Regions from separate parts of the Ruegeria sp. CDSC068 genome, predicted to be linked through region 1. Evidence: riboswitches for the same ligand, from Rfam matches in the RefSeq annotation. Region 1 holds a riboswitch; the other holds the start of a gene.
The links. Region 1 has a riboswitch for cobalamin ahead of AC2FID_RS07930 (DUF1636 family protein). Riboswitches for the same ligand answer to the same signal wherever they lie in the genome.

Region 1 (4,994 bases):
AACCGCTTAGCGTATCAAAGACGTGCTCGTCCACCACGACAGGTTCCGAATAGACTGGTCCGCCGTGAACGACGCGGTGGCCCACGGCCCGGACGTAAATGTCCGGCAGGTATTCGCGGGTAAGTTCAAGAAACGCGCTGATGGCCTCGTCATGGGTCTTAGCCCCAGACAGCTGACGGTCGACAGACCGCCCCCCTGCCGATTGGGCCAACAGGCGTGGGGCATCCCCCAACCGCTCGATTTGACCGCGCCAGCGCATACTGGGACGTCGGTCCTCGACCAGTTCGTAAAGCGCGAATTTCAACGAGGACGACCCGGCATTCAGCGCCAAAACATGTTCAGCCATGGATTTTGCCTTCATTCGCAATTGCATGCAGCGCCGCGACAGCACAAGACGCCAGCCGCGAAGCATCATCATCTGCCCGAGATGTCAGGATAATCGGTGCCGCAGCACCTATCACAACGCCGGCAGCCTCGGCATGAGAGATATATGTCAGCTGTTTGGCTACCATGTTGCCGGCTTCGATATTCGGAACAACCAGAATGTCTGCGACCCCCGCGACTGGTGAGGTAATGCCTTTTGTCCGCGCCGCGTTCAGATCAACCGCGTTGTCCATGGCCAAGGGACCATCGACCAGTCCGCCGGTGATCTGTCCACGCTCGGCCATTTTCGACAACAGCGCGGCATCGACAGACGACGGTAAATGCGGGTTGATGGTCTCAACCGCTGATAAGACGCCAACCTTGGGCATCTCGATGCCAATAGAATGCGCAAGATGGATGGCGTTCTGAACGATATCGGCCTTGGTTTCGAGATCCGGTGCGATATTCACCGCCGCATCTGTAACCATGATGGGTCGAGACATGCCTGGCACGTCCATCACGAACACATGCGACAGCCGCCGCCCGGTTCTCAGGCCTTTTTCACGGCGCAGAACGGCGCGTAACAAGACATCTGTGTGCAAGTGACCTTTCATCAGCATCCGGGCCTTACCTTCAACGACAAGCCCGACCGCGCGTTGGGCAGCCACTTCGTGGCCTCGCGCTTCAATGATTTCAGCTCCGGACAAATCGGCCCCAAGCTGGGCGGCAGCGGCGGTGATTTTGTCCGGGTCGCCAACCAAAATCGGAGTAATGATGCCGTTTTCCAACGCGAGTAATGCCCCGCCTAGCGAATTCGGCTCTTCCGGGGCGACGATCGCTGTGGGCATCGGGTCCAGAGGACGTGCCTTTTCCAACAAAGCGTCGAAATGCCGGTGACGCTGAACGATCAGTCCCGGCACCTCGACCGAGTCGAAGGTCAAATGCCGCGACGGTGGCGTGACCTGTACGGTACCGCTTAGGATCAATGCGTTATCCCCGACCCGGCGCACTTCGGCGGAACAGGTCAGATCGCCGTCTTCACGCTTTTCGGTAACAGCCACAAAGGCGGTCAGTTCTTCGCCCGCCATAACCGGAGCATGAAAACTCAGGTCCGCCCGACGTGTTTGCGTACCGGCCCCCGGTAAGATGTTTCCAATGACTGCAGCCACCAGACCCGCGGGCCACAAGGCGGGCGCGACAGCCTCGGGGTGTCCATCTCCATCTCCGTCATAGGCCGCCAGATTCAGCGGGTTGTGATCACCCGAAGCCGAGGCAAACGCGTACAAGTCGTCCACGGTGCACAATCGGGTGACCTGCGCCTTGTCGCCTACCTTCAGTTGAGAATAGGTTCTGTTTTCTTGAATTTTCATCTCGACCGGCTTTGTTTACGAATGCGTGTTCGTCGTTTTAAACATTGGATGTGCGGCCCCTCCGGAACCAGAGCATATCCACCTTTGTCCCTACATTTCTGCGACGCAGCGTAGTCAGATCGTGGGCAAATGACAAATGACCTCTGTGCGTGGGGCGCTGAGTATTATCGCTTGACCCAAAATCGGAACTCGGGCAAGCATCACCCACGATGGTTCCCTATGGTTCGCCAAGGGATGAAAAGGGAATACGGTGAGGTTGCCAACAAGCGCCAAGTCCGTGACTGCCCCCGCAACTGTAAGCGGTGAGCGACGCCAAATACCCACTGACCCCAAATGGGTCGGGAAGGATGGCCAAGCCACGACCCGCAAGTCAGGAGACCTACCATCCGATGTTCAACCAACCCGGGGCGGGGCGTCCTGGAAGGAGGCTTTATGACACGTCTAAGACGTGATGACATGATTGGCACCTTCTGTCCGCGCTTGGCAACAGGCGGAGTGGGCCATGTCGATCAGTCCTGATCACTTCCTTCTGATTTGCGAGACCTGCGAGGGTTCTGACCGGGCGGATTCATTGCGCGCTGCGCTTGCAAGCAAGCTTCCATCCAGTTTTGACATCCAAAGCGTTTCCTGCATGGCCGGTTGCGGTCGTCCCACAGCCGTCGGGTTTCAGGCATTCGACAAAGCGCAGTACCTTTTCGGTGATATCCAATCGGCTGAGGACGTGGATGCTTTGGCCGAATTTGCACATCAATACCTTCGCAGCGCGGATGGGTGGACCAACGCAACGCAGCGCCCGCCTGCCCTTCTTGAAAAGACCCTGGCGCGCCTGCCACGGCTGAAGCTGGAGACAAGCGCATGACCTGCGGAGCTTTCCTTGAGGCGCGCGGGCTGGAGTTTTACGCCCTGAACGGCGACGTACTGCTGCAAAACATCAATTTCGAACTGAATGAAGGGGCCACTCTGGCAATTGCCGGCCCAAACGGTGCGGGTAAGACAACGCTGCTGAATCTTTTGTGCGGCGGCGAAGAGATTGTTCTGGGGGACGTTTTGGTAAAGGGGCGCAGCCTTCGGCAGCTTTCGGCGATGGACCGCGCCCGAATGATCGCCGTGGTCAGTCAGCAGGAATCGCCGGACGGGCGTTTGTTTCTGCGCGACTACGTGGCCCTTGGGCAAATCCCCATCCGCGCCGATCGATCTGCGGCTGAGCACGCCTTGGAATTGGACCGCATCCTGAAGCTGACCGGACTCGTCGCCCTCGCCGACAAGCGGATGGCCGTGTTATCCGGCGGGGAACGCCAGCGCGCTCATATCGCAAGGGCGCTGGCGCAAAACCCGTCGCTTTTGTTCCTGGATGAGCCGACGAACCATCTGGACCCGGACGCCAAGGGACGCATGCTGTCGCTGGTCGCCGAGCTGGGCATTACGGTGGTCATGATCGTCCATGATCTGGTCATGATCCCGGAATTCGCGACCCATGTCGCGTTGATGAAATCCACGCGTCTGACCGGTTTCGGCCCCGTGCACGAAGTGCTGACACCCGAAAGGGTCCGTGAAACGTTTGGTGTCGATTTTCTTAGCTTTCAGCACGAAGGCCGCATGATCCCGGCACTGGATATCCGAAGAACCACTACCTCAAACTAGGAAAAATAACATGAACAAAACTCTCTGGTGCGCTGCACTGATCACTGGCATTGCAAGTGCCGCAACAGCGCGCGAGATCACCGTCGACAATTGCGGCGAGCCGCTGGTGTTTGAAACTCAGCCCGAGCGGCTGGTCGTACACGACATGAACATGACCGACATGGCCTTTGCGCTGGGTTTGCAGGACAAGGTCGTTGGCCTGACGGGCATCACTGGCTGGTACAAAACCAGCCCCGAGTTTGACACACTGCGCGGCGACATCCCGGAACTTGCGCCTAAGTACCCGACAGTTGAAAATCTGGTCGCTGTCGAACCCGACCTTTTCTTTGCGGGCTGGTACTATGGGATGAAGCCGGGCGGTGACGTGACCCCCGACACGCTTGCGCCGTTTGGCATCAAAACGATGATCCTGACGGAAAGCTGCGTACACCTGGATAAGGATCGTCCCGAAGCCAGCATGGATTTGCTGTTCACCGACGTCCTTCGCTTGGGCAAAGTAATGCACGTTGAAGACAAGGCAGAAGAGCTGGTTTCCGGCTGGAAAGAGGAACTGTCCGCGATTCAAACACAGACAGCCGACCTGCCGAAGCCCCGCGTTTTCCTGCTGGACGGTCCCGCCGATGCCCCGTTTACGGCTGGTAAGTTTGCCATTCCTGACGCGATGATTGCTGCCGCTGGCGGCGAGAACGTCACCCATGACATGGACACCAGCTGGGGACGTTCCTCGTGGGAGGCTGTTGCCGCTTCGAACCCGGAATTCCTGGTTTTACTTGATTATCAAACTGGAAATGGCGCCGCAGATACCTTCAAGTTCCTGCAGGACCATCCCGTGATGTCTCAGACGGATGCGGTCAAGAACGAACGCTGGATTGGTCTGCGCTACGAGGAACTGACACCCGGACCGGCAAATATCGAAGCAATTTCGAAAATGGCCAAAGCCATGCACCCGGGCCTGAACTGATATGGGCCGACTTGGCCTTACACTCTTGCTGGGGGCGGCTGTATTGGCCGCCCTTTTGCTAACCTCGACGGTCTACGGGACCACATCCATTCCAGCCTCTGACGCACTGGCCGGTGTCTTGTTGGGCACGGGAATAGTGGAAGGGGACATGTCTCCGCTCCACCGCATCGTGTTTGACCTGCGCTTACCACGCGCGCTGTTTGCCGCCGTGATCGGTGCCGGGCTGGGCATCGTCGGCGTTGTCCTGCAAACCACCACACGCAACGATCTGGCGGACCCGTTTCTGTTCGGCCTGTCCTCTGGCGCTGCAGCGGGAGCTGTCTTTGTCATTACAGTAACCGGAGATGTGCTGGGCTTTTGGACCCTGCCACTGGCCGCGTTTTTCGGAGGGCTTGTCGCATCAGGTATTGTGCTGGCTTTGGTTCATGGGCTGCGCACAAGCGCGCCCGAAAAACTGATCCTCGCGGGGCTCGCGGTTTCGTTTTTGTTTTCAGCTATTACCAATTATCTGATTTTCGCAGGCGACAGCCGCGCGGCCCATTCGGTTATCTTCTGGATGCTTGGGGGTTTGGGTCTTGCCCGGTGGGAGACATTCCCGCTGGTCTGCGCAGGTTTAGCATTGATCCTCGCCTATGCAATGTACCGTAGCCGCTGGCTTG
Region 2 (4,994 bases), on a different contig from region 1:
CGATATCAACAAGGGTCTGCCTGGTCGACAGCACCGTTTCTTGCGCCGATTGCTTGCCCAGAACAGCGGCCCCACCATCGTAGAGCAGTTGGCTGAGGGTCAGCCCCGTAAAGAAGTTGTTCGGGTCGGTTCTTGTCACCACATCGCTGACGTTGCGACGGTTATAGTTGCTGCTAATCGCGACCGTCCAGTTGATGATCGGTCGAAGCGCTGACAATGCAATTGCCACGTCTTCGTCCGCCGCACGCAACAATGCGCGGTTCTGTTCCAGCAACCCGCTGGTATTGTACGCGCCAATGAATGCGTCAGTAATATTGTCGGCCCAAACGGCCCGTCCCGGTACAAAGCTAAGTGCGACCCCCGCAGTCAGCGCCAGCGCCTTGACCAGCTTTCCTCCCGCCATAGAACTCATAACGAAATCCTCTCAAATCAAAATTACGCTGCTCTGCCGACAGTTTGCGCGTTTGTGTTCAACTAATCAAGGCGGCAGAACAATCCGCCATAAAACTATAGCGAAAATACACGGTTCGTGGAAAATGCCTGCAAAATCGGTGCATTGGCATTAAACGCGTCCCGCCAGGTCACCCGATCCCCAGATTTATGGCCGATACGGACGATCCCCAGTGCACCTTGGACAAAAAGGCACGCAATTCGCCCATGGTCCTTAAGTTGCGCGATCAACGCATCCGGAACCTGTTCCACACCACCCTGGACCATAATCACGTCATAGGGCCCATGTTCGGGGGCACCTTGCTCAAGCGGGCCGACATGGACAATCGCATTGTCAGCCTCCGCCTCCATCAGGATAGACTGAGATTCGGCCGCCAGATTTTCATCTTCCTCTACGGCAACAACCAGCTGTGCCATGCGCGCGGCGACTGCCGTCGAATACCCCAAGGCCGGAGCAATATCCAAAACCGACTCGTCGTTCGAAATGTTCAATATGTCCAGAATCTTAGCCAGGGTCCGCGGCTCCAACATGCAGCGCCCATCACCCAGTTCGATCAATCCCTCGACATATGCCGCTTCGCGCTGCGCGTCCGGCACGAAATTCTCGCGCTTGACGGTCAGCATCGCGTCTATGATGGGAAACTTCGTGACATCAGAAGGACGTATCTGCGTATCGACCATCGTCCGGCGGCGGGCTGCGAAATCTGTCATTGGATCGCTCATCTTGCTCCCTTGGGTGATTGAGTTCTGCCACATCCTTGAAAAACCGGCAACGGCCCAGACACGGAAACTTTCCAATCTTCACAAGATACAACGTCGCAACCAAAGACTAAGTTGGCACCCGGCCCTGAAATTTGCGCTCCCCCCTCTGGACGCTCCTGTCGAAAGCTGCTAAAACGCCGATCACACCACGGCAAGTATTTGATTTTACTTGAAAAGGCGAGTTGGCGGAGTGGTGACGCAGCGGATTGCAAATCCGTGTACACCGGTTCGATTCCGGTACTCGCCTCCATTTATTTCCAAGCACTTAGCTTTCTGCGCTGCTTTCGCAATTTCGGACGCCTAAAGTTCAGTATCAGATGCATGTTGCGATTGCGGGTCCAGCGATTCCATTTACACAACCGCACTACTTGATTGCCAAACTGAGAAGTGCTGAATCATCTGCGACGGCCGGGCTGAATTGCGCCTCGCTGCGTGATCAGATCGCATCGGATGCCGCTGACTGACTTCGGCAAGTCGCTTTTCTGACGTAGCGGGTTTTCAAACCCCAGTCGTGCTTGACAAGCCCCCTGCTCGTGCCGCATGTCGCATGCGTTGGTGTCCATCCCCGGATGGATGAAAAGGGAATGTGCCAGCGGTTATTCCGCCAAGCACAGCCGCCCCCGCGACCGTGACCGGAGAGGGTGCCCAAAGCCACTGGCCTAATAGGCCGGGAAGGCGGGACATCCGACAGAGGCCCGCCTCTGACATCCGCAAGCCGGGAGACCTGCCAGCACCCGAAGTTGAAACCGGGCGGGGTGTTCCGGTGTCGGGTCCATGTGCAGACGCGTGGCCCGCATGAAACCCCGTCCCCCGTATAAAGGATGAGGGGGATGAGAGACGTGACCGAGACCGCACCAGTCGAGTTGCTGGTCTGCACGACATGTCGCCGTGGGTTACCTATCGAAGATGACGCCCAGCGACCCGGCACTTTGCTGCATAAAGCACTTGAACAGGCTGGCTTGCCGGACGGCGTCGACCTGAAACCGGTGGAATGTCTGTCGAACTGTGATCAGGGATGCTCGATCGTTTTGCGTGGCGGCCCATCCCGATGGACCTTCGTTTATGAAAACCTCGACGAGACCGACCATGTCGAGACCATCGTTGAAGGCGTCACCAAGTATCTGGCCGCTGAAGACGGTCTGGTGAAATGGCGCGAGCGCCCCGAACATTTCCGCAAAAACTGTGCGGCCCGCATTCCCCCGATTGGAGCCCTGAAATGAGCAACCTTGAAAAACTCCCCGTCACTGTGATCACCGGCTTTCTGGGCTCGGGCAAAACTACGCTGGTAAAGCACCTGATGCAGAATCCGCAGGGCAAGCGCCTGGCCGTTATCGTCAACGAATTTGGTGATGTGGGTGTGGATGGCGATATCCTGAAATCCTGCGCCATTCCGGATTGCCCGGCGGAAAACATCATGGAACTTGCCAATGGCTGCATCTGCTGCACCGTAGCCGATGATTTCATCCCGACCATTGAGGCGCTGATGGCGCTGGAGCCGCGCCCCGATCACATCCTGATCGAAACGTCCGGTCTTGCCCTGCCCAAACCGCTGCTCAAGGCGTTTGATTGGCCCGATATCCGCTCGAAAATCACCGTTGATGGTGTGATCGCTCTGGCGGACGCCGAGGCCGTCGCCGCTGGGCGTTTCGCACCAAATGTCGAAGCCGTGGACGCCCAGCGCCTGGCTGACGACTCGATCGACCACGAAACGCCCCTGTCTGAGGTGTTTGAGGACCAGATCTCGTGCGCCGACATCATCCTGCTGACAAAACCAGATCTGGCCGGTCCGGAAGGCGTTGCCAAAGCCAAAGAGGTCATCGCGGCTGAGGCTCCGCGCCCGCTGCCCGTGGTCGAGGTTGCCGAAGGCGCCGTTGACGTGCGTGTCGTGCTGGGCCTCGAAGCCGCCGCCGAGGATGACATGGATGCGCGCCCGTCGCATCACGACGGCCACCACGACCACGAACACGACGATTTCGAAAGCATCATCGTCGAGTTGCCCGAACAGACCGACCCGGCGGAACTGGTCGCCAATATCGAACGTCTGGCCAATAACCTGAACATTCTGCGCGTCAAAGGCTATGCCGCCGTTCAGGGCAAACCTATGCGTCTGCTGGTGCAGGCCGTTGGTGCCCGCGTACGTCACCAGTATGACCGGCCGTGGGAGCCCGGCGAAGAGCGCCGCTCGCGCCTGGTGGTCATTGCCGAGCATGACGACATCAATGAGGCCGCAATCCGCGATATCCTCGTGGGTGTGACCGAGGCCGCCGAGTAAGCCATGCACGTCGTCTTCCGCGAAAGCCACGGGTTAGAAGAGACCGAAACCCCGACCGATCTGGGTCAGAGCCCGGCGGATCTGGTGGTGCTGTCCTTTTCGGACAGCGACCTTGGCGCTTTCGCGGCAGGATGGCATCGCGGTGGCGGGTCCGAAGGTCGCATGCCGACGATGCGATTGGCCAATCTGACCGCGTTGAAACACCCGCTGTCTGTCGACACTTATGTCGAGCAAACGCTCGAGGGCGCCAAGGGCATTCTGATCCGTTTGATCGGCGGCGTCCCTTACTGGTCCTATGGCTTGCAGCAAGTTCTGGCGCTGGCACAGGCTAAAGGCATCGCGCTGGCCGTCCTACCCGCCGACGGGCGCGAGGATACTCGGCTGGATGACTACTCCACCCTGCCCGTCTCGACCCTGCGGCGCCTTGCGCATCTCTGTGACACCGGCGGTGAAGTCGCGGCGCAAGCGGCTCTTGCCCAGATGGCGCTTGCGGCGGGTCTCTATGCCGGACCCGTGATGGGGGCCAAGACCCTGCCCGAATGCGGTGCATGGTGCCCGGATCGCGGCGTCATCCCGGCGGATAAAGCGTTCACCACCGACGCAAAGCGTATCTTGGTAACGTTCTACCGGGCTTACCTTACCTCGGCGGACACCGCCCCGGTCGCTACCCTGATCCGCAGCCTGCGCGCGCGCGGGTTTGAGGCCGTCGGTCTGTTCGCCCCCTCGCTGAAAGCCCCGCTGGCCGCCGATTGGCTGCGCGAAAATGTCGTGGCGCTGAACCCGGCGGCCGTCATCAACGCAACCTCGTTCTCGGGCAAAGGCGCATCCGGCACCTCTCCACTGGACGCCGCCAATGTGCCGGTGTTTCAGGTTGCTCTCGCAACGTCCCGCCGCAAAGCCTGGGCCGAGGCGGAACGCGGTCTTTCGCCCGCTGATCTAGCGATGCATGTCGTCCTGCCCGAAGTGGACGGTCGGATCTCGGCTGGCATTGCCTCGTTCAAGGAACCGGGCAAACGCGACCCCCATCTGGAGTATTCCCGCTTTGCTCACCGGGCTGAACCGGAACGGATCGAGGCCATCATCGACAGGGTCACCGGCTGGCTGAACCTGAACGACAAACACAAAGAGGATCAGGTGCCCGCCTTGGTGCTGTCCACCTATCCCGGCAAAGATTGGCAGATGGCCCATGCGGTAGGCCTCGACGCACTGGCATCAGCCGAGGCGATGCTGGCCGACGTGCAGGGCGAAGGGTATGACACTGCGCCTGCAGAGCCGATTTCTGATACGCTGCTAGATGCGCGGATTACGTGGTCGCTTGGCGAATATCTGACTGCGCTGGCGGACTTGCCGGAACAACTGCGCGCAGACCTCGAAACCGTCTGGGGCAAGCCCGAAGATGATCCCGCCTTTGCAGATGGCGCGTTCCACTTCACTGCCCTGCGCCGCGGCAAAGCGCTGGTCGCGTTGCAACCTGAACGCGGCACGCCCGAGTTGCGTGATGACGATTACC

Region 2: another riboswitch for cobalamin. It lies ahead of AC2FID_RS12775 (DUF1636 family protein); the one in region 1 lies ahead of AC2FID_RS07930 (DUF1636 family protein).

What each region holds. Positions count from the first base shown of each region.
Region 1 covers NZ_JBXWNV010000003.1:93,291-98,284, reverse strand. Annotated here, with positions in the region: gene AC2FID_RS07940 (acetate/propionate family kinase) at 1-346, opposite strand, end outside; gene AC2FID_RS07935 (bifunctional enoyl-CoA hydratase/phosphate acetyltransferase) at 339-1,733, opposite strand; cobalamin riboswitch at 1,927-2,134, shown strand; gene AC2FID_RS07930 (DUF1636 family protein) at 2,236-2,592, shown strand; gene AC2FID_RS07925 (ABC transporter ATP-binding protein) at 2,589-3,374, shown strand; gene AC2FID_RS07920 (ABC transporter substrate-binding protein) at 3,385-4,335, shown strand; gene AC2FID_RS07915 (FecCD family ABC transporter permease) at 4,337-4,994, shown strand, end outside.
Region 2 covers NZ_JBXWNV010000005.1:277,110-282,103, forward strand. Annotated here, with positions in the region: gene AC2FID_RS12760 (TolC family outer membrane protein) at 1-412, opposite strand, end outside; gene AC2FID_RS12765 (protein-L-isoaspartate O-methyltransferase family protein) at 508-1,161, opposite strand; tRNA gene AC2FID_RS12770 (tRNA-Cys) at 1,389-1,462, shown strand; cobalamin riboswitch at 1,749-1,958, shown strand; gene AC2FID_RS12775 (DUF1636 family protein) at 2,043-2,432, shown strand; gene cobW (cobalamin biosynthesis protein CobW) at 2,429-3,484, shown strand; gene cobN (cobaltochelatase subunit CobN) at 3,488-4,994, shown strand, end outside.